DNA from 2 places in the Actinoplanes sp. NPDC023936 genome. Region 2 is predicted to be linked to the other one. Evidence: riboswitches for the same ligand, from Rfam matches in the RefSeq annotation. Region 2 holds a riboswitch; the other holds the start of a gene.
The links. Region 2 has a riboswitch for thiamine pyrophosphate ahead of AB0F72_RS41270 (ECF transporter S component). Riboswitches for the same ligand answer to the same signal wherever they lie in the genome.

Region 1: another riboswitch for thiamine pyrophosphate. It lies ahead of AB0F72_RS11790 (thiamine phosphate synthase); the one in region 2 lies ahead of AB0F72_RS41270 (ECF transporter S component).

What each region holds. Positions count from the first base shown of each region.
Region 1 covers NZ_JBEZZR010000006.1:314,482-328,774, forward strand. The annotation lists gene AB0F72_RS11755 (DUF5305 family protein) at 1-65, shown strand, start outside; gene thiC (phosphomethylpyrimidine synthase ThiC) at 38-1,561, opposite strand; gene thiD (bifunctional hydroxymethylpyrimidine kinase/phosphomethylpyrimidine kinase) at 1,635-2,402, opposite strand; gene AB0F72_RS11770 (thiamine phosphate synthase) at 2,399-2,998, opposite strand; gene AB0F72_RS11775 (thiazole synthase) at 2,992-3,756, opposite strand; gene thiS (sulfur carrier protein ThiS) at 3,758-3,958, opposite strand; gene thiO (glycine oxidase ThiO) at 3,958-4,965, opposite strand; gene AB0F72_RS11790 (thiamine phosphate synthase) at 4,962-5,552, opposite strand; TPP riboswitch at 5,546-5,656, opposite strand; gene AB0F72_RS11795 (ATP-binding cassette domain-containing protein) at 5,698-7,344, opposite strand; gene AB0F72_RS11800 (methyltransferase) at 7,373-7,978, opposite strand; gene AB0F72_RS11805 (hypothetical protein) at 8,074-8,790, shown strand; gene truA (tRNA pseudouridine(38-40) synthase TruA) at 8,966-9,781, opposite strand; gene rplQ (50S ribosomal protein L17) at 9,867-10,448, opposite strand; gene AB0F72_RS11820 (DNA-directed RNA polymerase subunit alpha) at 10,530-11,552, opposite strand; gene rpsD (30S ribosomal protein S4) at 11,635-12,261, opposite strand; gene rpsK (30S ribosomal protein S11) at 12,275-12,682, opposite strand; gene rpsM (30S ribosomal protein S13) at 12,700-13,080, opposite strand; gene rpmJ (50S ribosomal protein L36) at 13,244-13,360, opposite strand; gene infA (translation initiation factor IF-1) at 13,414-13,635, opposite strand; gene AB0F72_RS11850 (DUF1707 domain-containing protein) at 13,870-14,293, opposite strand, start outside.
Region 2 covers NZ_JBEZZR010000072.1:594-14,886, reverse strand. The annotation lists gene dusB (tRNA dihydrouridine synthase DusB) at 1-481, opposite strand, end outside; gene AB0F72_RS41340 (hypothetical protein) at 535-1,185, opposite strand; gene AB0F72_RS41335 (XdhC family protein) at 1,353-1,838, shown strand; gene AB0F72_RS41330 (glycine--tRNA ligase) at 1,910-3,289, opposite strand; gene AB0F72_RS41325 (hypothetical protein) at 3,358-3,855, opposite strand; gene AB0F72_RS41320 (antibiotic biosynthesis monooxygenase family protein) at 3,872-4,213, opposite strand; gene AB0F72_RS41315 (DUF6703 family protein) at 4,248-4,502, shown strand; gene AB0F72_RS41310 (metal ABC transporter substrate-binding protein) at 4,552-5,472, shown strand; gene AB0F72_RS41305 (metal ABC transporter ATP-binding protein) at 5,466-6,254, shown strand; gene AB0F72_RS41300 (metal ABC transporter permease) at 6,254-7,120, shown strand; gene AB0F72_RS41295 (metalloregulator ArsR/SmtB family transcription factor) at 7,151-7,450, shown strand; gene AB0F72_RS41290 (transcriptional repressor) at 7,459-7,848, shown strand; gene AB0F72_RS41285 (hypothetical protein) at 7,866-8,468, shown strand; gene AB0F72_RS41280 (DUF6328 family protein) at 8,440-8,964, opposite strand; gene AB0F72_RS41275 (alpha/beta hydrolase) at 9,026-9,850, opposite strand; TPP riboswitch at 9,988-10,091, shown strand; gene AB0F72_RS41270 (ECF transporter S component) at 10,132-10,719, shown strand; gene AB0F72_RS41265 (ABC transporter ATP-binding protein) at 10,724-12,154, shown strand; gene AB0F72_RS41260 (energy-coupling factor transporter transmembrane component T) at 12,151-12,954, shown strand; gene AB0F72_RS41255 (PHP domain-containing protein) at 13,049-14,293, shown strand, end outside.

The DNA.
Region 1 (14,293 bases), on a different contig from region 2:
AGCCCGGCCAAACGCGGAAGGACCCGGATCAGGCGAATCAGGCAGACGGCGCCACCGGCAGGTAGACCCGGCCACCCGCCTCCACGAACTCGGACGACTTCGCCTTCATCCCGGCCGCCCGCAGCTCATGACTGATCCGCATCGAGCAGAACTTGGGCCCGCACATCGAGCAGAAGTGCGCGGTCTTCGCGGGCGCCGCCGGCAGCGTCTCGTCGTGGTACGCCCGGGCCGTCTCCGGGTCGAGCGCCAGCTCGAACTGGTCCTCCCACCGGAAGTCGAACCGCGCCCGGGACAGCGCGTCGTCCCATTCCTGCGCGCCGGCGTGCCCCTTCGCCAGATCAGCCGAGTGCGCCGCGATCTTGTACGCGATCATCCCGGCCTTCACGTCCTCCTTGTTCGGCAGGCCGAGGTGCTCCTTCGGGGTGACGTAGCAGAGCATCGCGGTGCCGAACATCCCGATCATCGCGGCGCCGATCGCCGACGTGATGTGGTCGTAGGCGGGCGCGATGTCGGTCGCCAGCGGGCCCAGCGTGTAGAACGGCGCCCCGCCGCAGAGCTCGACCTGCAGGTCCACGTTCTCCTTGATCTTGTGCATCGGCACGTGGCCGGGGCCTTCGACCATGACCTGTACGTCGTACTCCCACGCGATGTGGGTGAGCTCGCCGAGGGTACGCAGTTCGGCGAACTGTGCTTCGTCGTTGGCGTCGGCGATCGACCCGGGGCGCAGGCCGTCCCCGAGCGAGAACGTGATGTCGTACTCCCGGAAGATCTCGCAGAGCTCGCGGAAGTGGGTGTAGAGGAAGTTCTCCCGGTGTTCGGCCAAGCACCAGGCCGCCATGATCGATCCGCCGCGGGAGACGATTCCGGTGACGCGTTCGGCGGCGAGCGGGACGTACTCGAGCAGCACTCCGGCGTGGATCGTCATGTAGTCGACGCCCTGCTCGGCCTGTTCGATGACGGTCTCCCGGAACAGGTCCCAGGTGAGCCCGAGCGGGTCGCCCTTGACCTTCTCCAGCGCCTGGTAGATCGGCACGGTTCCGATCGGGACGGGCGAGTTCCGTACGATCGCCTCCCGGGTCTCGTGGATCCGCGGCCCGGTGGACAGGTCCATCACGGTGTCGGCGCCCCACCGGGTGGCCCAGGTCAGCTTCTCCACCTCCTCGGCGACGGACGAGGTCACGGCCGAGGTGCCGATGTTCGCGTTGACCTTCACGAGGAAGCGCGAGCCGATGATCATCGGCTCGGACTCGGGGTGGTTCCGGTTGGCCGGCAGCACCGCACGACCGGCCGCGATCTCGTCGCGCACCAGCTCGGGGGTGACGCCCTCGCGCACCGCGACGAACTCCATCTCGGGCGTGACGATCCCGGCTCGCGCGGCAGCGAGCTGGGTCTGCCCGGTCCACCACGGTTTGCGCAGCGGCGGCAGCCCGACGAGCGGATCGCTGCCCGGCCCGGACGTGTCGTAGAGCCGCACCGGCGGCTCGTCCCCGGTCAGCACCACCTCGGTGAACGGCACGCGGATGTCCGGACGGGGACCGTCCACATAGGTCTTACGTCTCACGGCAAACCTCCACGAAGTTGGATAAAACCGGCATGACACGGCCGCAAAGGATCAGCGACAGTGCTGCCGGAACTCAAGAAGACCAGGCGAAGTGGTCCAGCGGCCCGGGTCCCGCCCCGAGCTGCCAGGAGGCGCCGCCGCGCAGACCGCGTCGCACGTAATCCTTCGCGGTCATCACCGCTTCCGGCACCGAGTCGCCCGCGGCCAGCCGCACCGCGATCGCCGACGAGAACGTGCAGCCGGACCCGTGGTTGTTCCGGGTCTCCACCGGCGAGCCGCGCAGCACGGTGGTCTCGCCCGCGACGTGCAGGACGTCAACCGCAAGCTCACTTCCGGTCACGACCACCCCGCGCGGGCCGAGCTCCGCGAGCTCGGCGGCGGCCACTGCCATCTCCTCGGCCGTTTCGATCACCCTGCCGAGGAGGGCGCCGGCTTCGTGCCGGTTCGGCGTCAGGACACTTGCGTACGGGAGGAGCACCCCGACGACAGCCGAATCGGAGAGCCGGCTTCCGGCGGTGGCCACCATCACCGGATCGATGACCAGATGGGGCAGGTCGCCGGCCCGTTCCGCGATCACCGTGGCAACCGCCGGATCCGAGACCATCCCGACCTTCACCGCCGCGACCGGCAGGTCCGAGAGCACCGCGTCCAGCTGCGCCGCGACGATCTCGGCGGGCACCGCGTGGATCGCCGTGACGCCCAGCGTGTTCTGCGCGGTGATCGCGGTGAGCACCGACGTCCCGAACGCCCCGAGCGCCGCGAACGTCTTGAGGTCCGCCTGAATCCCCGCGCCCCCGCCGGAGTCCGACCCCGCGATCGTGAGCACCACCGGCGGCGTCACGTGCCCGCTCCCGCACTCGCCGCAACGCGCTGGGCAGCCGCGAACGCGCCCGCCAGCTCGCTCGCCACCCGCGCCGGATTGGCGGCCCGCATGATCGCCCCCAGGACCGCGATCCCCTCGGCCCCGGCCGCGGCGCACTCGGCCGCCCGCGCCGCCGAGTCGACCCCGCCCAGCGCCAGCCACGGCATCCGCCCGGCCAGCGCCGCTGCGCCGGCGGCACCCAGCGCCGGCCCATAACCCGGTTTCGTGGCCGTCGGGTAGATCGGCGACAACGTCACGTAATCCACATCGGACAGCGGCTCGGTCCCGTGCCACGAACGACCCACCAGCGGAACCCCGGCCGGCAACGGATCGGCCGCCGACAGGTGCACGGCCGTGCCACCCAGCGGGTCCGGGCCCGCGACGATCAGGCGCCCGGGCGGCAGGAGCGGTCTGAGCTGCGCCGCGAGGGCGGCTCGTTCCTCGTACCCAAGGTCGCGCTCACGCAGAATGACCCAATCGGCGCCGCCGCGGACCGCCGCCGCGACCACCTCCACCAGCGGCCCGGCGGCGGACCGCCGGTCGGTGAGCACGACGAGCCCGCCCGGCGTCACCATTCCGCGATCCCCTCGTCGGCGGTGGACGCGAGCGCGTGGAACCGGCGCGGGATCCGTCCGGCGGCGCGGGCGAGCCGTCCCGCCGCGACCGCGTGCCGCATCGCCGCCGCCATCGCCGCCGGATCGTCGGCCCGGGTGATCGCGCTGGCGACGAGCACCGCGTCGCAGCCCAGCTCCATCGCGAGCGCCGCGTCGGAAGCGGTGCCGATGCCGGCGTCCAGCACCACCGGCACGTCCACGTTCTGCCGGATCAGCTGGATGTGGTGAGGGTTGGAGATGCCGAGACCGGAACCGATCGGCGAACCGGCGGGCATCACCGCGGCGCATCCGGCGTCGGCCAGGCGGCGGGCCAGAATCGGGTCGTCGGTGGTGTACGGGAGTACCGTGAACCCGTCCGCGACGAGCGTCTCGGCAGCTCGGAGCAGTTCCACGCCGTCGGGCAGCAGGGTCCGCTCGTCGCCGATCACCTCCAGCTTGATCAGGTCGGTCTCGAACGCTTCCCGGGCCATCTGCGCGGTCTTCACCGCGTCCCCGGCCGTGTAGCAGCCCGCGGTGTTCGGCAGCACCCGCACACCGAGCCGGTCCAGCATCGGCAGCAGGCCCGGACCGGCCGCGTCGACCCGGCGCAGCGCCACCGTGACGAGCGTGGTCTCGGACGCGGTGATCGCTTCTTCCAGGGCGGCGAGGCTCTGCGCGCCGCCGGTGCCCAGGATCAGCCCGTTCGCGGGCAGAAACGCGGGCAGGAGTGGGGAAGTCATGTCAGCCTCCCTGCGCGGCGGTGAGCACTTCGATCCGGTCGCCGTCGGCCAGGTCGACCTGCGACCACGCCGAGCGCGGCACCACGGTTCCGTTGACCGCTACCGCCACCCCACGCTGGGCGGCGATGAGTTCGGCCACGAGGGTCGCGACGGTGCAGCTGTCGGACCTGCTCCGGTCCTGGCCGTTGATGGTCAGGCGCATCAGAACCTCCCGGGGGTGAAGGAGTCCAGCAGTGGGTCAGCGGTCCCGGTCAGCACCAGGTCCGCGATGAGCCGAGCGGTGATCGGGGCGAGCAGCACCCCGTTGCGGTGGTGACCGGCGGCCACCACGGTCCGGTCGTCGAGCCGGCCGAGAATCGGCGCGTTGTCCGGCGTGCCGGGCCGGTGCCCGACGGTGAGCTCGGTGATCTCGTGCTCGGAGAGGCCGGGCACCAGGTCGAGCGCGGCGCGCAGCAGGTCGTGCGTTCCGCCCGCGGTGACCGCCCGGTCGGAGCGTTCCTCCTGGGTCGCGCCGACCACCACCTCGCCGTCGGCGCGGGGCACCAGGTAGACGTGCCGGCCGTCAGCGGCGCCGTCGATCACGTGCCGGAGCAGGCCCGGTTCGCCGCGCAGCCGCAGCACCTGGCCTTTCACCGGGCGAACGGGAAGGCCGGTCAACGAAGCCGTGCCGACACCGGCCGCAACGACGACGCTATCGGCGGAAATATCGGAAATGTCAGTCACACGCTGCGACACAAACCGACCGTGCAATGAGGAACGCAGCGCCGCCACCACCTTGCGCGGATCAACCTGGCGCTCGGTCGGCGAGAACGCGCCGGCCCGGATCCGGGGCGACAACGACGGCTCCCGGTCACGCACCTGCGAGCCGGTCAGCGTGGCGAGTTTCTGGTGCTGCCACTCGCGCTTCGCCTCCGCCAGATCGTCGGCGGTCAACGCCACGCTCAGCGTGCCGGCGTCGTCGTAACCGACGTCGCCGAGGGCTGCCGCGTATTCCGGCCAGAGCGCGTTGGACGCCTCCAGCAGCGGCTCCAGGAACGGGAACTCGAACGCCGACTCCCCACCGGGAGCGAGCATCCCGGCCGCCACGTGCCAGGCGCCCCCGGTCCCCGCCGGCGCCGGGTCGTAGACCGTGACGTCCGCTCCGCGCAGCAGCAACTCCCGGCCGACGGCCAGGCCGATGATGCCGCCGCCGACGATCGCGACCCTCATCGCAGGGCCTCCAGGAACTCGGCCACCGCCCGCTTCGGGTCGGTCACGAACGCGCCGATCGCGGCGACGCCGTGCGACGGCAGGGCCGGCACCCGGTCCGCGGTGATCCCGCCGATCGCCAGCACCGGCGTGCCCGGCACCGCGTCGACGACGGCCGCGACACCGGCCGGGCCGATCGGTGGTGGCAGTCCGTCCTTCGTGGACGTCGCGAACGCCGGCCCGGTGCCCAGGTAGGAGGCGCCGGCGGCGACCGCGGCCCGGGCGTCCGTCGGGTTCCGGCAGGTCGCGCCGATCACCGCGTCCGGGCCGAGGATCCGCCGGGCGACGTCCACCGGCAGGTCGTCGGCGCCCAGGTGCACACCGTCCGCGCCGGCCGCCAGCGCCACCGAGACCCGGTCGTTGACCAGGCACATGGTGCCTGCCGGGCGAAGGATTTCGAGGGCCGCGAGGGTCAGCGCGTACGCCCGGGCGTCGGTCGTCTTGACCCTGATCTGAACGGCGACGTCGTCCTGACCGGCGACCCCGCGAACGACGTCGAGCGAGTCGGTGATGACGTGCAGCCGGGGAAACGAGAACGAATCGTGCATGAAGCACTCCTCCCTGCGCCGGCATGACCCGGATCAGGTTCGACGGTCGGGGGCCGCATCAGCCCCCCTCTCAGCCCGGTGCCCGGACTCCCGTGGGGTTTTTCTTTGTTGTGACCGGACCATAACCGGTCGGTGAGATCAAACGCTAGCGGACGTCCCAAACTGGCTCCGGGACCTCGACGACCTCGCCGTCGCCCCTGAACAGCACGAATCGATCAAAACTGCGGGTGAACCAGCGGTCGTGGGTGACGGCCATCACCGTACCGTCGAAGGCTTTCAAGCCCTCCTCCAGCGCCTCCGCCGACGCCAGGTCCAGGTTGTCCGTCGGCTCGTCGAGCAGCAGCAACGTGGCGCCGGACAACTCCAGCAGCAGCACCAGGAACCGGGCCTGCTGACCGCCGGAGAGCGTGCCGAACCGCTGATCGCCCTGTGCCGCCAGCTCGTACCGGTTGAGCGCCTTCATCGCGCCGGCCCGGTCGACTCCGGAGCGGTGCTCGTCGCCACGCCAGAGGATCTCGACGAGCGTCTTCTCCATCAGCTCCGGCCGGTCGTGGGTCTGCGAGAAGTGGCCGGGACGGACCCGCGCGCCGAGCCGGGCAACGCCGTCGTGCATCACGTGCGTGAGCGGCGCGCCGTCGACCGGCTTGTGCTCCAGGTCCGGCTCGGAGCCGCCGGCCGCGAGCAGCCGCAGGAAGTGGGACTTGCCGGTGCCGTTCGCGCCGAGCACCGCGACCCGGTCCCCGTACCAGATCTCCAGGTCGAAGGGGAACGTCAGGTTCTCCAGCTCGAGATGCTCGCACATCACCGAGCGCTTGCCGGTGCGGCCGCCGCGCAGGTTCATCCGCAGCGACTGCTCCTTCGGCGGCAGCGGCGGCGGACCGGCCTCCTCGAACTTGCGCAGCCGGGTCTGTGCGGCCTGATAGCGCGAGGCGAGGCCGTCGTTGTAGGCCGCCTTGTTCTTGAGCGTGAAGACCAGCTCACGCAGTTTCTCGTGTTCCTCGTCCCAACGGCGGCGCAGCTCCTCCATCCGCTCGTGCCGGTTCGACCGGGCCTCGTGCCAGGAGGCGAAGCCGCCCGGATGCGTCCAGGCGCCACCGCCCTCGACGGCCACCACCCGGTCCGCGGTCTGCGCCAGCAGCTCCCGGTCGTGCGAGACGTAGAGGATCGATTTCGACGACTCCCGCATCCGCTGCTCCAGCCAGCGTTTCGCCGGGACGTCGAGGAAGTTGTCCGGCTCGTCGAGCAGCAGCACCTCGTCGCTCCCCCGGAGCAGCAGGTCCAGCGCGAACCGTTTCTGCTCGCCGCCGGAGAGGGTCCGCACGATCCGGTCCTTGGTCTCCTCCCACGACTTGCCGAGGATCGCGACGGCGACCGTGTCGAAGAGGACCTCCGCCTCGTAACCGCCCACCTCACCCCAGTGGGCGAGCGCGTTCGCGTACCCGATCTGGCTCTTCTCGGTCTCGTCGAGGGCCGCGGCCGAGGCGCGGAGTCGCTCACCTGCCGCGCCGAGCGCGGGTGCGACAAGGGACAGAGCAAGATCTTCGAGGGTACGGTCGTCGCCGATCATGCCGATGAACTGGCGCATCACGCCGAGGCCGCCGGAACGCGCGATGGTCCCGCTCTGCGTCGGGATGTCGCCCGCGACCATGCGCATCAGCGTCGTCTTGCCGGCCCCGTTCGGCCCGACCAGCGCCACCTTCGCGCCCTCGCCGACCCGGAACGACACGTCGGCGAAGAGCTCCCGCCCGTCCGGGAGCACGAAACCGGCGCCGGCGACATCCACGTAACCCATGCCCGGCATCCTCCCCGGTGCCGGTCTGTCAGTCAGCCGATTTTCGGGTGACCTTCAGGACTCTGAACCCCCGCTGGCTGGCCACCCGCTCGACCTGCCAGCCGAGGCCGGTCAGCCAGCTGTGCAGGGAATCACCACCGAGGTTCCGGTTGATCACCAGCCAGGCGACGCCGTCCGGCGCCAGCCGCGGCAGCCACCGCTCCATCAGCCCGTGCAGCTCCGCCTTGCCGACGTGGGTGGGCGGGTTGCTCCAGATCTGCTGGAACTCCACGTCCGCCGGCACGTCGTCGGGCGCGAACACCCGTACCCGCAGGCCCTTGGTGTTCTCCGCGGTCAGATCGCGGGCCCGGGCGTTGACGTCCACGGCGTAGACCTCGGCCTGCGGCGCCTCGGTGGCCAGCACCCGGGCGATCGGCCCGTAACCGCAACCCAGGTCGAGGAACGTGCCGGTGGCGGCGGCGTCCGGCAAATCCGCCTTGCGCAGCAGCACGGCGGTGCCCGGATCCAGCCGCCCGGCCGAGAACACCCCGGACGCGACGGCGAGCCGGTGGTCCTTGCCGGCGACGCTGAACTCGATCTCGCCGCGCCGCAACGGCGCATCCGGGTCGGCGGTGAAGTAATGGTCGGCACTCACCAGGCAAGTCTCCCGCCGCGCAACGAGCGGCGGGACGGCGGGGTACCGGACAAATTGTGCGTTCATAGATCAGCGTCCCCGCCTAGCTTGGGTCCATGCGGTACGCCATCCCCACGCGCCCCGCCCACCATGCCGCGCACGCTCTGGTCCTGAGGCCGTTCTTCCCGATAGCCACCGGCCAGCATCGCACCCGGGCGCACAGCCGCCGGCACCTGCGGCGGGAACCCCTGCGAACGGCCGACCTGCTCACCCGCGGCCTGGCCGCCCTGATCGTGCTCGGCATCTGCGTGATGGTGGGCGTGCTGATCGTCGCCGACAAACGCCGCGCGCCGGCCGCCGGGACGTCCGGACCGCTCACCGCCACCGCCGTCTTCCCCGACCAGGCGTCCCTCTTCCGGGCGAGCCAGGCGCGGGTCGAGGCCGATTGCCCGGTCGCCGTCACCGGCGGCTTGCGGTCGGTGCTTCAGGGGTACGGGTGCTCGCAGGCGATCCGGGCCGTCCTCACCGTCCCCTACGCCGACTACCGGGTGACCGCCGGTGTGCTCACCCTGCCGGACACGCCGAGCGCGGCTGCGGTCAGCGAGGTGGTGCGCGACCTGGTCGAGACCGGCGACGGCAGTTTCGCCACGCTGACCGGCGCCGACACCCCGCCGGGCACACCCGTCGCCTGGCGCACCCATGACCACTACCTGATCTACTGCGTGATCGTCAGCCCCACGGGCGAGCTGGTCCCGGGCGACGACCCGGCGGTCACCCGGATAACCACGGATCTGCTGGACACCCACCTGAGCGGCACCCTGCCGGTCACGTAGAACCGGCCCGCTTGCGTGTGGAGTTGTGGTGCGGATAGCGCCCCAGTTCCACACACTCAAGCCCGTCCCGCCGCCCGTGTGGAATACGGGTGCGGAACACGCCCCAACTCCACACACTCAAGCCCGTCCCACCGCCCGTGTGGAATGCGGGTGCGGTCCGGCCTGCGTGTTGAGTTCAGGCTCGGAGGCGGCGGGTGGCCTCGGCCCGGGTGGCGTACTCCGCCTCGTCCGGGTAACCGACCGCCACCAGCGTCAGACCGTGCGCGGGCGCCACCGTCACCTCGCTGGAGCGTTCCCGCAGCGTCAGCAGCCGGGCCGGCCAGTCCGGCTCGCGGCGGCCGTCGCCGACGAAGAGCATCGCGCCCACCAGGCTGCGGACCATCGCCTGGCAGAACGCGTCCGCCTGGACGGTCGCCACCAGGATCCGGTCCGGGTCGCGGCGCCAGTCCAGCCGGCTGATCGCGCGGATCGTGGTGGCGTGTTCCTTGCGCTTGCAGAACGCCGCGAAGTCGTGCTCGCCGAGCAGCCCGGCCGCCGCGGCGTTGAGCCGGTCCTCCTGGAGCGGGCGCAGCCAGCCGAGCGTGTCGTGCCGGCGCAGCGGCTCCGGACCCCACTGCTCGTCGCAGACGCGGTACTCGTACCGGCGGAACGTCGCCGAGAAGCGCGCGTCGAAGGTGTCCGGGACCGGGCGGACCGCGCGCACCCGGGCGTCCGGCGGCATCAGGGCCGCGAGCCGGCGCAGCAGCGATCCGGAGAGACGCTCCCAGTCCTCGGTCGGCAGGTCGATGTGGCAGACCTGGCCGGTGGCGTGCACCCCCGCATCGGTACGGCCGGCGACCGTCAACCCGAGCGGTGTGTCCGGCCCGACGAGCCGTCCCAGCGCCTCGGTGAGCACACCGGCAACCGTCCGGCGGGCCGGCTGGGCGGCCCAGCCCGAGAAGCCGGCGCCGTCGTACGACACGTCCAGTCGAAGGCGGATGGATTCCGGCATTGCGGGCGTGCTCCTCGCGTCGTTTTCGCCAAGCGAAAGGCCCGGCACCCGAACGGGGTACCGGGCCTTTCTGAAAAACCTGAGATCAGGCCTTCGTGGTGTCGTCGCCCTCGGCCTGGTCGCCGGGACCCTCGGCACCCTTGTCACCGGACGCGTTCACGGGCGCCTCGGCGTCCTGGTCAGCGTCGGTGTCCGCGGCCGGAGCGCTCTTCGGCGCGTCGTCCTCGGGCGCGAGCGCCTCGACCTTGGCCTGCTGCGCGGCGGCCTTGCGGTCAGCCTTCGACGGCGCGGCGGTGGTGGCCGCGACCTGCAGCTCCTCGACCAGCTCGATGACCGCCATGGGAGCGGCGTCGCCCTTGCGGGGGCCGGTCTTGGTGATCCGGGTGTAGCCGCCGGGGCGGTTCGTGTACCGCGGAGCGATCTGCTCGAACAGGGCGTACACGACGTCCTTGTCCTTCACGACGGTCAGAACCCGGCGACGGGCGTGCAGGTCGCCGCGCTTGGCCTTCGTGATGAGCTGCTCGGCCAGCGGGCGCAGCCGCCGGGCCTTCGTCTCGGTGGTCTTGATCTTCCCGTGCCGGAAGAGCTCAGTGGCCAGGTTGGCCAGGATGAGCTTCTCGTGTGCCGGGCTGCCGCCGAGGCGGGCACCCTTGGTGGGCGTGGGCATTTTTACGATGCTCCTCGTGGATATGTCTTGCAGTGCGGCGGAGCCGCCTCAGGCAGCAGAGTTATGGCGCGACAGCGGGAATTACAGCTGCTCGGTCTCGCGGTAGTCGTCGGTGTCGTAATCCACGTCGCCGAACGAGTCCACGACGTGCGCCGGGTCGAAGGACGGCGCGCTGTCCTTCAGGCCCAGGCCCATTCCGGCGAGCTTCATCTTGACCTCGTCGATCGACTTCTGGCCGAAGTTCCGGATGTCCAGAAGGTCAGCCTCCGTACGCCCTATCAACTCGCCCACGCTATTGATGCCCTCGCGCTTGAGGCAGTTGTACGACCGGACGGTGAGGTCCAGCTCCTCGATCGGCAGGGCCAGATCGGCAGCCAGCTGAGCATCCTGCGGCGACGGGCCGATGTCGATGCCCTCGGCGGTCTCGTCCAGCTCACGGCAGAGACCGAAGAGCTCGACGAGGGTCGAGCCGGCCGAGGCCAGCGCGGTCCGCGGCGAGATCGACGCCTTCGACTCGACGTCGATGATCAGACGGTCGAAGTCGGTGCGCTGCTCGACACGGGTCGCCTCGACGCGGTAGGTCACCTTGAGGACCGGCGAGTAGATCGAGTCGACCGGGATCCGGCCGATCTCGGCGCCGGCGCTCTTGTTCTGCGCCGCCGTGACGTAGCCACGGCCCCGCTCGACGGTGAGCTCCATGTCGAGCCGGCCCTTGCTGTTCAGGGTGGCCAGCTTCAGGTCGGGGTTGTGCACGGAGACGCCAGCCGGGGGCTGGATGTCACCGGCGGTCACGTCGCCAGGGCCCTGCTTGCGCAGGTACATGCTGACCGGCTCGTCGTGCTCGGAGCTGACGGTCAGTTCCTTGACGTTCATGACCAGCTCGACCACGTCCTCCTTGACACCGGGGATCGTGGTGAACTCGTGCAGCACGCCGTCGATCTTGATGCTGGTGACCGCCGCGCCCGGGATGGACGACAGCAGGGTCCGACGCAGCGAGTTACCGAGGGTGTAGCCGAAGCCCGGCTCCAGAGGCTCGATGGTGAACCGGGAGCGGGTCTCGCTGAGCGACTCCTCCGAGAGGGTCGGCCGCTGGCTGATGAGCACGCTGTTCTTCTTTCTGTCCGGCCACCCACTATTTGATGGCCATCGGGATTGCCCGGCGCTCGGGAGAGCGCCGGGCAATGTGTTACTTCGAGTAAAGCTCGACGATCAACTGCTCCTGGACCTGCGTGTCGATGACAGCGCGGGCCGGGATCGAGTGGATCAGGATCTTCATCTCGGCCGGGATCGGCTCGAGCCACGCCGGAACGGGGCGGGAGCCGGCCTGGGCCTGCGCCACGACGAACGGGGTCATTTCCTTCGACTTCTCACGCACGGTGACGATGTCGTGTTCCTTGACCCGGTACGACGGGATGTCGACCTTGGAACCGTTGACCAGGAAGTGGCCGTGCTTGACCAGCTGCCGGGCCATGTCGCGGGACGCGGCGTAGCCGGCCCGGTAGACGACGTTGTCGAGACGGGTCTCGAGGATCTGCAGCAGAACCTCACCGGTCTTACCCGGCTTGTTCACGGCTTCCTCGTAGTAACCGCGGAACTGCTTCTCCAGAACGCCGTACGCCCGACGCGCCTTCTGCTTCTCGCGGTGCTGCAGAAGGTACTCGGTCTCCTTGGTCCGGCCACGGCCGTGCTGGCCGGGCGGGAACGGACGGGACTCGAAGGGGCACTTCGGTCCGTCGCACTTGCTGCCCTTGAGGAAGAGCTTCATCTTCTCGCGGCGGCAGCGCTTGCAGTCAGCACCGGTGTAACGAGCCATCAGTCAATCCCCCTTAGACCCGGCGACGCTTCGGCGGGCGGCAACCGTTGTGCGGCTGCGGCGTGACGTCGGAGATCTGACCGACCTCGAGGCCGGCGGCCTGCAGCGAACGGATGGCGGTCTCCCGGCCGGAACCGGGACCCTTCACGAAGACGTCCACCTTGCGCATGCCGTGCTCCATGGCACGGCGAGCGGCGGCCTCGGCAGCCAGCTGCGCGGCGAACGGGGTCGACTTGCGGGAGCCCTTGAAGCCCACCTGGCCGGACGAGGCCCAGGAGATCACAGCACCGGTCGGGTCGGTGATCGACACGATGGTGTTGTTGAAGGTGCTCTTGATGTGCGCCTGCCCGTGGGCGACGTTCTTGCGTTCCTTGCGCCGGACCTTCTTGACGGCGGCCCCTGCGCGTGCCTTCGGTGGCATAAGTCAGTGCGCTCCTATTACTTCCGACCGGGCTTCTTCTTACCGGCGACCGTGCGCTTCGGGCCCTTGCGGGTACGAGCGTTGGTCCGGGTCCGCTGTCCACGCACGGGCAGGCCCTTGCGGTGGCGGATGCCGGCGTAGCAGCCGATCTCAACCTTGCGGCGGATGTCCGCAGCGACCTCGCGGCGCAGGTCGCCTTCAACCTTGAAGTTGGACTCGATGTAGTCGCGGAGCTGGACCAGCTCCTCGTCCGTGAGGTCCTTGGCGCGCTTGTTCAGGTCAATTGCGGTAGCAGTCAGTGCCTCGACGGCACGGGTGCGACCGATGCCGAAGATGTAGGTGAGCGCGATCTCCATCCGCTTTTCGCGGGGAAGATCAACGCCGACGAGTCGAGCCATAAGTGGGCGTACTCCTCAGGTTTCTCACGGAGGTCTGTGCCTGTCCCACCCCGCCTGCCCGGGCGGGCCCCGGCCTCCGACCGGGGGTACAGCCACTCATGCGCGTGCATGCGTGGCCGGGACGAGCTTGTTCAGTGGTACGGATCCTGCGTCGAGGCTGTGATCAGCCCTGGCGCTGCTTGTGGCGCGGGTCGGTGCTGCAGATGACCATGACCCGGCCGTGCCGCCGGATGACCCGGCAGTTGTTGCAGATCCGCTTGACGCTCGGCTTGACCTTCACGGTTTGCCTTAACTCTCAGTCAGACGGGATAGAAAATCCCCGCGACCCGCTGCTTACTTGTAGCGGTAGACGATTCGCCCACGGGTCAGGTCGTACGGCGAGAGTTCGACGACGACCCTGTCCTCGGGAAGGATGCGGATGTAGTGCTGCCGCATCTTGCCGGAGATGTGTGCCAGGACCTTGTGACCATTAGCGAGCTCAACGCGGAACATTGCGTTCGGCAGGGGCTCGATCACTCGGCCTTCGATCTCGATGGCTCCGTCTTTCTTTGGCATGTCCTCCGCTACCTGACATCGGGTTCTTGGGGCAGGCTGTGCAACGTCTTACCCGAGCTGAAAAACGCTCGGACCAGCCGCGGCTCCCCCGCCCTCGAAGCGCTTGAGGACATGGAGGAGAGGACGCTGCGCGCCAGCACGCTAGTCTACGCGCCCGTTACACCGACGCCAAACTGAGGGTTCCGCAACCCGGGGTCGGGCGTGTCCGCGACGGACATGTACGACTTTATCGCCTCAGTGGCGACGCTTGTCCCGATCTCCCAGTCGCGCCAGGACCGCGAAGGCCACCGGGATCAGCACCCAGGCCGGCCAGAAGTAATACGCCTCACCCGAAGCCAGGCTGGAGATGCCCCAGATCACCGTGCAGAGCAGAAAAAGGCCGATCGCGGGCTGGACACCGCTCCTGCGGCCGGGCGCCTCGGCTGCCGCAGCGGCCGGAACACCGGGGGCCGGTGGCGTCGGCTGGATCTGGGACTTCTGGACCGGCACCGTGCCCGGCAGGTCGTCCAGCAGCCCGTCCAGGTCGGCGTAGGTCCGCGCGCCGTACGCCCGCTGGATCCGCTCGTCATACTCGCCGAGGTCGAGCCGGCCCTCGTCGAGTGCCTTCTTCAGCTGATCCGCCACCTGCTGCCGGTCGGCGTCGCCCGCTCGCATTCCC
Region 2 (14,293 bases):
CGACGTACGTCAGATGGTCGTCGTCGATGCCCTTGCGCATCTTGATCGTGACTGGGATCCCGAAGGGTTTCGCCGCCTCGACCGCCTGCCGCACGATCCGCGCGAAGAGCCGCCGCCGCCACGGGAGGGCCGACCCACCGCCGCGCCGCGTCACCTTCGGCACCGGGCAGCCGAAGTTCAGGTCGATGTGATCGGCCAGGTTGTCCTCGCCGACCATCCGGACCGCGGCCGCCGTGACGTCCGGGTCCACGCCGTAGAGCTGCAGGCTGCGAAAACCCTCGTCCTCGGCAAACGTGATCATCTTGAGCGTCTTCGGGATCCGCTCGACGAGCGCCCGGGTGGTGATCATCTCGCAGACGTAGACGCCGCCGCCCTGCTCACGACAGAGCCGCCGGAACGCCACGTTGGTGATCCCCGCCATCGGGGCGAGCACGACGGGCGGGTTGACGGCATGGTCGCCGAGCAGAAGTGGTGCGGTCACGCGCTCTAGGGTGACACGCCACCGGCCCGCACTCCGAATCCCGGGTGCGCCGATCACAGCGGCCGGCGGACAAGCAGGTCACGAGTCCGGCATCGGCGCTCGATCCAGGCGCGGCTGACCGGGCAGATCCAGTCGGCCAGAGCAAGGGCCGTGGCGTGGATATCGGCGACTGGCCGGTTGAAGATCGGCTCCTGGTGCGCAAGCCGGTTGCGACAGAGATGGAGCACGGCTGCCGCATCATGGATGACTCTGCGCCGAGGCTGCCCGGGAAACACCCGGTAGACCGTCTCGCGCCAGAGGGTGCCGTCGTATTGGTTGGCGAGCAGGAACCGCCAAAAGCCGAGGTTCAACTCCGCTATGACCCGGCCGGCTGACTCCTCGCGCGCACCACGAGAAGCCCTCCGCCGGGCGATTTCGATGTCTTGAACCGCTCGAGGTTGCAGAAAACGACTCGAGATCACGAACCATCGAGGCTCATCGAATCGGCGCGCTGACCAAGCCGTCAGGTTCTCGTGGATGGCGTTGCGCAGCACGACCTCGACGTGCCCGATCGGCGCAGCCAAAGCCGCCGAGAGCTCTGAGTTCCAGGCGTAGAGCTCGAATGCCGTGTCGAGGTCCCCGTTGGCGGCGGCGTCATACGGCCCCATCCGTTCGGGTGAGAAACGGCGGTACAGCACGGTCGACTCGATGGTGGGACCGGTCATTGTGTGGCGTCAGCTCCGTTGCGCGCTAGGATTCGGGGCGAAGACCCCGGTCGCCTCTGCCACACGGCATGCTGCCGGGGTTATCGCTTGCACCTGCACCATTCTAGGCGTGGGACTAGTCTGCGCGCGACCAACCGAACTGGCGGGAATCTGGCAGAGTCGCCGTTGTGGGAGACAGTGAGCTGAGCCCGAGGCGGCTCGTTGCGGTTTTCGAGTCGCCGGTGTCGGAGGCCCTTCAGCGGTTAGCGGTGGAGCTGGGCTTCCACACCGTGCTGGTGGAGCCGGATCCGACACGGCTGTCCGGCACTCCCCGGCCGCACGGTGACACCTTCGTGGCCGACCTGGTCGCGGCCGGGATCGACGAGCACACCGACGTGGTGCTGACCGACCATCACCGGGCGGAGATCGGCGTCGTTCTGCGGGAGGCCCTGGCCGGCAAGAGCCGCTGGATCGGCATCGTCGGCAATCCGCGCAGCGAGGGACCGCACGTCGAGGCGTTGCGCGAGCTGGGCGTGCCGCCGGAGGAGATTGCCCGGGTGCACCGCCCGATCGGCCTCAACATCGGCAGCCGCACCGGCCCGGAGATCGCCCTGGCGATCCTGGCCGGCCTGATCGCCGACCGCAACAACCGTCCCGGCGGCTTCGACTTCTAACGAGCCCCGCCCCGATCTTGGCGATCTGCACACCATGCGCAAATCGCCAAGATCGCGACAAAAGCGGGGGATCAGCAGCCGGGGAGGCGCTTGATCAGGTAGTCCTCGATCTGGTCCAGGGAGACCCGCTCCTGCTTCATCGTGTCGCGGTCGCGCACCGTCACCGCGTTGTCGGTGAGGGTGTCGAAGTCGACGGTGACGCAGAACGGCGTACCGATCTCGTCCTGCCGCCGGTAACGACGGCCGATCGCCTGCGAGTCGTCGAACTCCACGATCCAACGCTTGCGCAGGTTCGCGGAGAGCTCCTTCGCCTTCGGCGAGAGCTCCGGGTTGCGCGAGAGCGGCAGCACGGCGACCTTGACCGGCGCGAGCCGCGGGTCGAACCGCATGACGGTGCGCTTGTCGACGCCGCCCTTGGTGTTCGGCGCCTCGTCCTCGTCGTACGCCTCGAGCAGGAACGCCAGCACCGCGCGGGTCAGGCCGGCCGCCGGCTCGATCACGTACGGCACCCAGCGCTCGCCCTTCTCCTGGTCGAAGTAGGAGAGGTCGACGCCGGAGTGCTTCGAGTGCGTCGACAGGTCGAAGTCGGTGCGGTTGGCGATGCCCTCGAGCTCGGCGAACTCGGTGCCGCCGAACTGGAAGCGGTACTCGATGTCGACGGTCCGCTTCGAGTAGTGCGAGAGCTTCTCCTTGGGGTGCTCGAAGAAGCGCAGGTTGCTCTCCGAGAGGCCCAGGTCGCGGTACCAGTCCCAGCGCTGCTGCAGCCAGTACTCGTGCCATTCCTCGTCGCTGCCGGGCACGACGAAGAACTCCATCTCCATCTGCTCGAATTCACGCGTACGGAAAATGAAGTTGCCCGGGGTGATCTCGTTCCGGAAGCTCTTGCCGATCTGCGCGATGCCGAACGGCGGCTTCTTGCGGGCCGCGGTCGCCACGTTGTTGTAGTTCACGAAGATGCCCTGGGCGGTTTCCGGCCGCAGGTAGTGCAGGCCTTCGGCGCTCTCGGTCGGGCCGAGATAGGTCTTCATCAGGCCGTTGAACATCTTCGGCTCGGTGAAGGTGCCCTTGTTGCCGCAGTTCGGGCAGTTCAGTTCCTTGAGCGAGGCCGGCAGCGAGCCGTGCTTCGCCTCGTAGGCCTCTTCCAGGTGGTCGGCCCGGAACCGCTTGTGGCAGGACTGGCACTCGGTCAGCGGGTCGACGAACGCGTCCAGGTGGCCGGAGGCGGCCCAGACGTCGCGGGACAGGATCACGGCGGAGTCCAGCCCGACGATGTCGTCACGCTGCTGGACCATGGTCCGCCACCACTGCCGGCGGACGTTCTCCTTGAGCTCCACGCCGAGCGGACCGTAGTCCCACGCCGAGCGGGTGCCTCCGTAGATCTCGCTGGAGGGGAAGACGAAGCCCCGGCGCTTGGCCAGGCTGACAACGGCATCGATACGATCGGCGGGCATTGGTGTTTTCCTCCTACGCCGGCTGGGTGTCGGCGGGGAAACTCGTGGTTATCGGACGAACAGCGAGATTACTCCCCGAGGTCACACACTTCGAATGCGCCCGTCGAGGTGTTCTGGCTCAGCTCCGCCTCGACCGTTTCGGTCCGCCCGTCCGGATAGGTCAGCCGCACCGGGACCGAGGCATAAACCAGATCAAGATCACCAATTTGGTACGCGGAAAAGGGCTCCGTGGCGGAGAGACGCGACGTATAGGCGGCTTCGGATTCCGACCGCTGCGCCGCGGGGCAGAGCAGATCGTAGGAGCGGGCGAAGTCCCGGTTCTGCACCGCCTCGACATAGCGGCCCACCACCACGTCGACCTGCTCGTTGAGCGCGTCGTCCATGGCCGCGGTCAGCCCGGCCACCGCGGCGGCGCCACCGCCGCAGACCAGCAGCAGCACTCCCCCGCTGATGCCGAGGCTCAGCCCGACACGGCGGCCACGCCCCTCGACCGGCGGCGCCGGGAACGGCGGGTGCACCCCGGGGCCGGGCGGGGGCGGCGGAACGTAGTGCGGCGCCGTGCTCATGTTTTCAGCCTAGTGCTCAGCGCCACGGTTCGGCGGCCCGGTCGCTGGCGGTCACGACGACCGCCTCGCCGGGGCCGGCCGAGGCGAGGGTCTCGAACGCGGAGGGCTCGTCGAGCGTCTCGGCCAGCAGGGGCGTGGCATGCATCTTGACCTCGAACCGGCCGAGGGCGCGCCGGTAGGCTCCGACGGACTCCCACTCGGTCGCCAGGGTCCAGGCGGACGGGTCCTCGAGGGCCCGGGCCAGCCGCCCGGAGCGGTAACCCGGGCTGTCCGCGAGGGCGGTGAGAGCGGCGTGCGCACGCTCGACGAAGCCGTCCTGCGTTTCCGGTGGGACGAGGAAGCGGTTGAGCACCAGCATGTGACGAGGGTACGCACGCCGAAGGAGCCGAACTGTGACGCCGTCCGACCAATTGCTGCGCCGTCTGGCCCGGGTCAACCCGACCGTGGCGTTCGCGGTGGGCCTCGCCGTGCTGCTGGCCGGGCTCTTCCTGCCGGGCATCGTGGGCGCCCTGCTGCTGGCGGTGCTCGCGGCCGGGCTCGGCGCGCTGACGTTCACCACCTGGCCGGTCCAGTCGCCGATCACCCGGGCGGTCCGGGTGGTCCTGCTCACCCTGCTGGTGGTCGCCGCGGTATCGAAGGCGCTGTGAACTCATGCGCTTTTGACAATCATTGTCATTATCGACCACAGTTGGTGACATGATGCGCCGCCTCACCCCCGCCCTGCTCCTTCTCGCCGTCCTGAGCGGCTGCGGAGCCCAAGCGGAGGACGACGGGAAGCTTTCCGTCGTCACCGCGTTCTACCCGCTGCAGTTCATCAGCGAGCGGGTGGGAGGTGACGTGGTCGACGTCAGCAACCTCACCAAGCCGGGCGCCGAGCCGCACGACGTCGAGCTCAACGCCGGCCAGGTCGGCCAGATCACCGACGCGAACCTGGTGGTCTACCTGAGCGGCTTCCAGCCGGCGGTGGACGACGCGGTCAAGCAGAACGGCAGCGACCACGCCTTCGACGCGGGCACCGCCGTCCAGCTGCTCTCCGCGGAATCGGCCGACGGCCACAGCCATGAAGGCGAGGAGGAGCACGCCGAGGAGAGCACCAGCAGCACCGACCCGCACTTCTGGCTGGACCCGACCCGGCTCGCCACGGTGGCCGAGAAGGTCGCCGCCGAGCTGGGCAAGGCCGACCCGGAGCACGCCGCCGACTTCACCGCCCGCGCCGCGGCCCTCGGCACCGAGCTCAAGACCCTGGACGGCGAGTTCACCACCGGGCTGAAGACCTGCGAGCGCCGTGAGCTGGTGACCAGCCACACCGCGTTCCACTACCTCGCGGACCGGTACGGTTTGGAGCAGATCGGCATCACCGGCATCGACCCGGAGGCGGAGCCGTCACCGCAGCGGCTCGCCGCCGTGGCCGAGGAGGCCAAGGAGCACGGCACCACCACGATCTTCTTCGAGACGCTTGTCAGCCCGAAGGTCGCCGAGACCCTGGCCCGCGAGGTCGGCGCCGAGACCGCGGTGCTGGACCCGCTCGAAGGCCTGACCGACGAGAATGCGGACTACTTCTCGGTGATGCGCGCCAACCTGGCGGCGCTCACCAAGGCGCTGGGATGTGAATCATGACGAATGTGGTCGAGGTACGGCACGCGGCGGCCGGCTACGACGGCCGGGAGATCCTCAGCGACGTCTCGCTGAGCGTCGCCGCCGGTGACGTGGTGGCCGTGCTCGGCGCGAACGGGTCCGGCAAGTCCACGCTGATCCGTACCGTCCTCGGCCTGGTGCCGCTGCGCCGCGGTGAGATCCAGCTGTTCGGCACCCCGCAGCGCCGGTTCCGGAACTGGGAGCGGATCGGGTACGTGCCGCAGCGGCTCGGCGCCGGCAGCGGGGTTCCCGCCACGGTCGGCGAGGTGGTGGCGTCCGGCCGGCTGGCCCGGCGCGGCATCTTCCGGTTCCCCGGCACGGCGGACCGGGCCGCGGTCCGCGAGGCGCTCTCGGACGTCGGCCTGCTGGATCGGATCGGCGACCCGGTCGCCACCCTCTCCGGCGGCCAGCAGCAGCGCACCCTGATCGCCCGGGCGCTGGCCGGCAAGCCCGACCTGCTGGTCCTGGACGAGCCGACGGCCGGCGTGGACGCGGCCAGCCAGGAGGCGTTCGCCGCGTCGCTCACCCGGTTCGCCGCGAACGGGGGCACGATCATGCTGGTGCTGCACGAGCTCGGTCCGCTGCGGCCGCTGATCGGGCGCGGTGTGGTCGTGCACGACGGGCGGATCGCGCACGAGGGGACGCCGCCCGAACCGGCCGGGCACCACGCCGAGCCGGGGCACGACCACGTGCACCCGCACGCCGACGAGGTCACGGCCGGCATCTGCGAGTGGGCGCCCACCGAGGGATCGAAGGCGTACTGATGGAGCTGCTCACCTACCCCTTCATGCAGCGTGCCCTGATCGGCGCGCTGATCATCGGGCTGGCCGCGCCGTCGCTCGGCATCTACCTGGTGCAGCGGCGGCTGTCGCTGATCGGTGACGGGATCGGGCACGTCGCGCTCACCGGCGTCGGCGTGGGCCTGCTCACCAACAACTCCCCGGTGCTCGCCGCCGTGGTGGTCGCCACGATCGGCGCGGTCGGCGTCGAGCTGATCCGCGAGCGCGGGCGCACCTCCGGCGACCTGGCCCTGGCCCTGCTCTTCTACGGCGGCATCGCCGGTGGCGTGGTGCTGGTCGGCCTCTCCGACGACAAGGGCAACTCGAACCTCATGCAGTACCTGTTCGGGTCGCTGATCACCACGTCACCGCAGGACATCGTGGTGATCGGCGGACTCGGCGCGGCAGTGCTGATCGCCATGCTGGCGCTGCGTCCGGCGCTCTTCGCGCTCTGCAACGACGAGGAGTACGCCCGGGTCAGCGGCCTCCCGGTGCGGACGCTCAACATCCTGCTCGCGATCACCACGGCGGTGACCGTGACGATCGCCATGCGTACCGTGGGCCTGCTCCTGGTCTCCGCCCTGATGGTGGTTCCGGTCGCGGCGGCCCAGCAGGTCACCCGCGGTTTCCGCAGCACGATGGCGGCGGCCATGCTGATCGGCGTGGGCGCGGCCGGCGCCGGCATCCTGGTCTCCGCCGAGGCGGACACCGCGCCCGGCGCCACCACGGTGCTGCTCGCCCTCGTCGCCTTCCTCGGCACCACGCTCGCCGGCGTGCTGCGCCGCACCCTGGTCCGGCGGTCCCGCCCGCCGGTCACCGCGGAACCTCCGGATGTCGTGTTGCATGGTTGACCGGGCGACAGCTGTACGGTGGTCGCAGCCATGACGACCACCGGTTATGAAGCGTACGAGTCGGCGGGGGCCCTGTTGCGCGCCCTCTCCGCACCCATCCGTGTGGCGATCGTGGTCGAACTGGGCGCCGGCGAGCGCTGCGTGCACGACCTCGTGGAGAAACTGGGCGCCCCTCAGCCCTTGGTCTCCCAGCACTTGCGGGTTCTGCGCGGAGCGGGCGTGGTGCGGGGTGTCCGCCAGGGCCGGGAGATCGCATACTCCCTGGTGGACGAACACGTCGCCCACATCGTCGCCGACGCGGTGAGCCACGCCAGGGAGAGCCGACAGTGAACCCGGAAATGACCCCCCGTAACACCAAGCAGCGCAGCGCGGTCAGCGCGGTCCTCGCCCAGACCGAGGGTTTCCACAGCGCTCAGGACCTGCACGCGATGTTGCGTGATCGGGGCGAGCGGGTCGGTCTGACCACGGTGTACCGGACGCTGCAGAACCTCGCCGACTCCGGTGAGATCGACGTGATGCGCCCACCCGGCGGCGAGCACCTCTACCGCCGGTGCAGCCAGGGACACCACCACCACCTGGTGTGCCGGTCGTGTGGCCGGACCGTCGAGGTGGCCGGTCCCGCGGTCGAGTCGTGGGCGGAGAAGGTCGCGGGCCAGCACGGCTTCGTCGACGTCTCACACACGCTGGAGATTTTCGGGACGTGCCAGGAGTGCGCCGGAAAGGGCTGAGTGGAACGCTGTCGCGTGTGAAGCTCTACGCCGACCGGCTGCCCACCGCGATCCGCCAGCTCCTGACCGACCTCCTCGTCGTCCTCTGGATCTATCTCTGGATCCGGGTCGCCCTCTGGATCTCCGACACCGTGGAGAAACTGGCCGTCCCCGGCCAGAAACTCGAGAGCGCCGGCGCCGGCATCGCCGACAACCTGGCCGACGCGGGCAGCAAGGTGGGACGGGTGCCGGTGGTCGGTGACGAGCTGACGAAACCGCTCACCGGCGCCGCGGACGCCGCACGGGCGATCTCCGACGCCGGTCAGCAGCAACAGGACCTGGTCGGGCAGCTCGCACTGATCATTCCGGCGATCGCGGTGGCCGTACCCCTGGCAATTGTTCTTCTGCTGTGGCTTCCGCTGCGCCTGCGCTGGATGCGCCGGGCCGGTGTCGCCGCTGCCGTGCGCGACGACCCGGCCGGTCGCGATCTGCTCGCGTTGCGCGCCCTGGCCGGCCGGCCGCTGGGCGAACTGTCGCGGCTCGGGCCGGACATCGCGCAGAGCTGGCGGGCGGGCGACGCGGACGCGGTGGACGCCCTCGCCGAGCTGGAGCTCAGGAGTCTCGGTTTGCGGACTCGTTAGCCTCGGCCTCCTCCTCGTCCTCGCCCCAGTTGCGGTGCGCGAACGGGAGGATGGCCCAGAGCGAGAGGAACCAGAGCCCGGTGATCACGGTGAGCGCGATCGCCCACTTCCAGTTCAGTACGTAATCGGTGATCAGCAGAACGCTGCTGACCATCGAGATCAGCATGAAGCCGAGCCCACCGGAGGCCATCCGGTGGGCGTACCGGACCAGTTCGGGCTTGCGTCCCTGCCGGAACAGCGCACGGTGGAACGCGACCGGCGAGATGATCATCGCGGTGGCGAACGCGGCGCTGATCAGCGCGACGATGTAAACGTCCTTCTGGAAGTTGGTGGCCTTGGGGAAGCCGTTGCTGAACGGGAGGGTGAGCAGGAACGCGAAGAGGATCTGCACGCCCGTCTGTGCGACGCGCAGCTCCTGCAACAGGTCCGCGAAATTCCGGTCCCAGCGCTGCTTCTCAGTTTCCTTGTTTCGGGAGGATGCCGTGTCGACCGCCATGTCGGCGCAGCGTTCCCGATCCCGCGCATGGTCAAACGCCGAGCGCCGGCGCCGGGCTTTCTTATGCTGCGACGCCGGTCCGCGCGAGAATCGCGTCAGCCAGCTCACGCGGCGCCTCCTCCGGGATCCAGTGGCTGATCCCGCGCATCGCGACCAGCTGGTAATCCGCCGACACCCAGTCGGCGGTGCGCAACGCGGCGGTCAGGCCGACCACCCCGTCCCGATCACTCCAGACATATGTGGTCGGGACGGTGATCACACCGGTTCCGGCCATCTGGTCGGTGGTGAAGGCGCGATACCAGTTCAGGCCTCCGGTGAGCCGGCCCGGTTCGCGCGCCGCGTCCACGTACCGGCGCACCCGCTCCTCGGCCAGCGGACGCAGCATCCAGCGCAGCACCGCGGCGTCGCGCCCGAGCAGCAGGCGCTCGGCTCGCGGGGAGCGGAACACCTGGAAGTAGGCGAGGCGGGCCTTCTGCGACGGGCGCACCCGGATGGCGAGCAGCAGGGCGCGCGGGTGCGGCACGGAGACGGCGGTGAGCGTACGCACGCGCCCCGGATGGAACGCCGCGAGCAGCCAGCCGATCTGGGCGCCCCAGTCGTGCCCGACCACGTGTGCCCGCTCGACGCCGAGCTCGTCGAGCACGGCGACGGCGTCGGCGACCGCCTCCCGGAGCCGGTACGCGTCGACGTCGCGCGGCCGGGCGCCCGGGGAGTAGCCGCGCTGGTTCAGCGCGTAGGTCCGCAGACCCGCGTCGTTCAGCGTGGGGACGATCCGCTCGAACTCGCGGTTGTCCTGTGGGAAGCCGTGCAGCAGCAGGACCGGTTCGCCGCCCTCCGGACCGCCCGCGGAAACCTCGAACGTCAAGCCACGAGTCTTGATCTCCATGTGACTGCTACCTCCCTATCCCGGCCAATGACCAGGTGTTAGCGTCGTCGCAGCAAATGTAGCGAAGCTTGTTCGCGACGACGGAGACCAAATGCGCCGCTCAGCGATGCGCGGGTCAAGGTAGGTCGCGAACAAACTTCGTCCGACAGGGGAGCGCACAAGCGCTGAGAGTGCGGGCGACCGCAGACCCTCGTACCTGATCTGGGTAATGCCAGCGCAGGAAGCTCGGTCATCTCTTATCAATGGCGCGCGTCTCCTCCCGGTACCCGCTGGGAGGCGTTATGAACGACAACACCCACCGCTGGCGCACGATAGACATCGTGATCGCCTCCGTCATCGCCGTCGCCTTCGGCGTGATCTTCTGGGCCTGGAACACGGTCTGGAGCGTCACGGAGAGCGCGTTCGCGTTCTTCCCGCCGGCGCAGGCGATCCTCTACGGCATCTGGCTGATGCCGGCCGTGCTCTCCGGGCTGATCATCCGTAAGCCCGGCGCGTCCCTCTACACCGAGACCGTCGCGGCGATCATCTCCGCGCTGCTCGGCAACCAGTGGGGCGGCACGGTCATCGTCCAGGGCCTCTGCCAGGGCCTCGGCGCGGAGCTCGCGTTCGCGGCGCTGCGCTACCGCTCCTGGAAGCTGCCGGCCGCCCTGCTCGCCGGCGCGCTCACCGGCCTGAGCGCGGCGATCTACGACTTCTTCGTCTGGAACTCGGAGTACGCGCTCGGCAGCTACCGCATCCCCTACGCCGTCTTCACCGTGGTGAGCAGCGTGCTCATCGCCGGCCTGGGCAGCTGGGCCCTGGTCCGGGCGCTCGCGCCGACCGGTGTGCTCGATCGGTTCGGAGCGGGCCGGGAACGGGCACTCATCTAAAGTCATGAGTGAGGTTCAGCTTCGCGGGTTCGGGTGGCGGCACGCCGGGCGCCGCGCCTGGGCGGTCCGCGACTTGGACCTGCACGTGCGGCACGGCGAGCGGGTGCTGCTGCTCGGCCCTTCCGGTGCCGGCAAGAGCACCCTGCTCGCCGCGCTCGCCGGCCTGCTGCCGTCCGATTCCGGTCAGTCCGAGGGGTCCATTGAGATCGATGGGCTCGATCCGGCGAAGGCGCGCGACAAGGTCGGCATCCTCTTTCAGGATCCGCAGACCCAGCTCGTGATGGCGCGCAGCGGCGACGACGTGGCGTTCGGCTGCGAGAACCGCGGCGTGCCGGCGTCGGAGATCTGGACTCGGGTCTCCGACGTGCTCGATCGCGTCGGCTTCCGGTATCCGATCAATCGCTCGACCGCGGCCCTCTCCGGCGGCGAGGCACAGCGCCTCGCGCTCGCCGGCGTGCTGGCGCTGCGTCCCGGCCTGCTGCTGCTCGACGAGCCGACAGCCAATCTCGACCCACCCGGCGCGGCCCTGATCCGGGAGTCGCTCACCGAGGCCATGAGTCCGGAAACGACCATGATCATCGTTGAGCACCGGGTGACCGAGGCGCTGCCGCTGGTGGACCGGGTGGTGGTTCTGGAGCCGGGAGGCGGCGTCCGCGCGGACGGCTCGCCCGAGGTGATCTTCGCCGCCTACGGTGACAAACTGGCGTCCGAAGGCGTCTGGGTGCCCGGTTTCAGCTTTCCGCCGCTCAAGGCGACCGCAACGGCCACTTCCGATTTGGTACGGGCGGAGCACGCTTCCGTGCGAAACCGGCTTCGTCCGGTCTCGATCACTGCCAGAGGCGGCGAGGTCCTGGCCGTGACAGGTCCCAACGGCGCCGGGAAATCCACCCTGGCCCTGCTGCTCGGCGGGCTGCTCGCGCCCACCTCCGGCCGGATCGAGGCGTTCGGCGACAAACGCCCGCCGCACCGGTGGCGGGCCGCGACGCTGACCCAGCGGATCGGGTCGGTCTTCCAGAACCCGGAGCACCAGTTCGTCACCGGCCGGGTCGCCGACGAACTCGCGCTCGGCCCCCGCCGGGTCGGCAAGTCATCCGCCGAGGTGCGCGACATCGTCGGCGAGCTGTTGCGGCGGCTGCGCCTGGAGAAGCTGGCCGAGGCGAATCCGTACACCCTCTCAGGTGGTGAGGCACGCCGTCTGAGCGTCGCGACGGCGCTGGCCACGGCCCCGCGGCTGCTGGTGCTGGACGAGCCGACGTTCGGCCAGGACCGGCGGACGTGGCAGGAACTGGTCAGTCTGCTCGCGGAGCTGCGGGATGCCGGGCACGGGATCGTCGCGGTCACCCACGACGAGGCGTTCGTCCGTACCCTCGCGGACCGCACCGTCCCGCTCGGCGAACCGGAACCGGACCCGCTCCCCCGGAGGGTCCGTCCGTGACCCTCGCCCTGGAACCTCTCGCCGATCCGTCCGCGCCGCTCGCCCGCCGCAACCCGGTCGCCAAGCTGGGCGCCGCGCTGCTCTTCTCGGTCCCGCTGATCGCCACCGTGGACGTGTTCACGCCGGCCGTCGCCCTGGTCCTCGAGCTGATCCTGCTGCCGTTCTTCGGTGTCCGGTTCCGAACATTGGCGGTCCGGGCCGCGCCACTGCTGCTCGCCGCCGCCGGAGTGCTGGTCTCGGTCACCCTGTTCGCGGCCGAGCGCAGCGGCGACCTGCTGTTCTCGGCCGGGCCGTTCGACGTGACCACCGGGGTGCTCGCCACCGCGACCGCGCTGATCCTGCGCATCTTCGCGGTGGCGCTGCCCGGCATCGTCGTCTTCGCCACCACCGACCCCACCGACCTGGCCGACGCGCTGGTGCAGAACGCGAAGGCGCCGGCCCGGTTCGCGATCGGGGCGCTCGCCGCCTTCCGGCTGCTGCCGCTGCTCACCGAGGAGTGGCGGGCGCTCAGCCTGGCGCGCCGGGCCCGCGGCATCGACGCGGGGCGCAACCCGGTCGCCAAGCTGCGGCTCTTCGCGTCGACCGCGTTCGCGCTGCTGGTCGGCGCGCTGCGGCGCGGGGTGCGGCTCGCGGTGGCGATGGACGCGCGTGGTTTCGACTCGGGCGTGCCCCGCACCTACGCCCGGCGTCAGCACTTCACCGGCGCCGACACCGTTCTGGTCGTGGCCGCCGGCCTGGCGTCCGCGACGATCCTGGTGCTTTCGGTGGTCCTGGGCTTCTTCCGGCCGGTTGTCGGCTGACCGTTCGCCCCGCCGTCACGAGATCGACAGCGAGAGTTGTCCTCATCGGACGAGGGTGAGGTGCACTCAACGATCTTCGTAGGAGCTCACCGCCATGGGTCACGGCCACGACCACTCGCATGACGACGTCCACACTTCCGCAGGGGACCTCCCGGAGGCCTTGGACCTCAGCGTCCCGGAGACCGAGCTCTCCCCCGACGACAAGTCCCGCCGCCGCTTCCTGCTCGGCGCGGGGCTGCTCGGCGCCGGCGCCGCCGCCTCCGTGCTCGCCCGTCCGGGCGCCGCCGAGGCCGCCGGCCTGCCGCACACCCACGGCAGCTCGGCCGGTGGCAACGACAAGGGCGGTTTCCGGTGGCTCGCCGGTGATCACCACATTCACACCCAGTACAGCTCGGATGCCCAGTACCGGGTTCTCGACCAGGCGCAGAAGGGTCAGGCGTACGGCCTGGACTGGCTGGTCATCACCGACCACGGCAGCGCCGCCCACGCCAAGATCGGTGTGGAGAAGGTCAACCCGGACATCGTGAAGACCCGTGAGGAGCTCAAGGGGCTGCTCACCTTCCAGGGTCTGGAGTGGAACATCCCGGCCGCCGAGCACGCGACGGTGTTCGTCACGCCGAGCAAGAACGAGGTCGAGGTTCTCAAGCAGTTCGAGAACGCGTACGACGGCACGTTCGCCCCGTCGACGAACACCGCTGCCCAGAACGAGGCCCTCGCGATCGCCGGCATCAAGTTCCTCGGCGAGCAGGTGAAGAAGCGCAAGATCGACGGTGCGCTGTTCTTCGCGAACCACCCGGCCCGCCGCGGCATCGACTCGCCGCACGAGATCCGCGGCTGGCGCGACGCCGACCCGACCGTCGCGGTCGGCTTCGAGGGCGCGCCCGGCCACCAGGCCGCCGGCATCCCCGCCCCGAACGGCCGTGGTGGCGCCCGCGGCTACTACGACAACAACCCGTCGGCCGCCTCGTTCCCCGGGTACCCGCTGGAGAGCTACCGCACCTGGGGTGGCTTCGACTGGATGACCGCCACGGTCGGTGGTCTCTGGGACAGCCTGCTCGCCGAGGGCAAGGCGTGGTGGATCACCGTCAACTCGGACAGCCACGTGAACTACCTGGACCAGACCGAGCGCGGGCCGGGCAGCGACTTCAACGCCAACGGCAAGTACAACGACCCGGTCTACAACGGCTCGATCAACACCCAGGCCGGCGACTTCTGGCCGGGCTTCTACGGCCGGACCAACGTGGGCGCGTCGTCGTTCTCGTACAAGGCGGTCGTCGACGGCCTGCGCGCCGGCCGCGTCTGGGTCGACCACGGCCGGCTCATCAAGGGCCTGGACGCC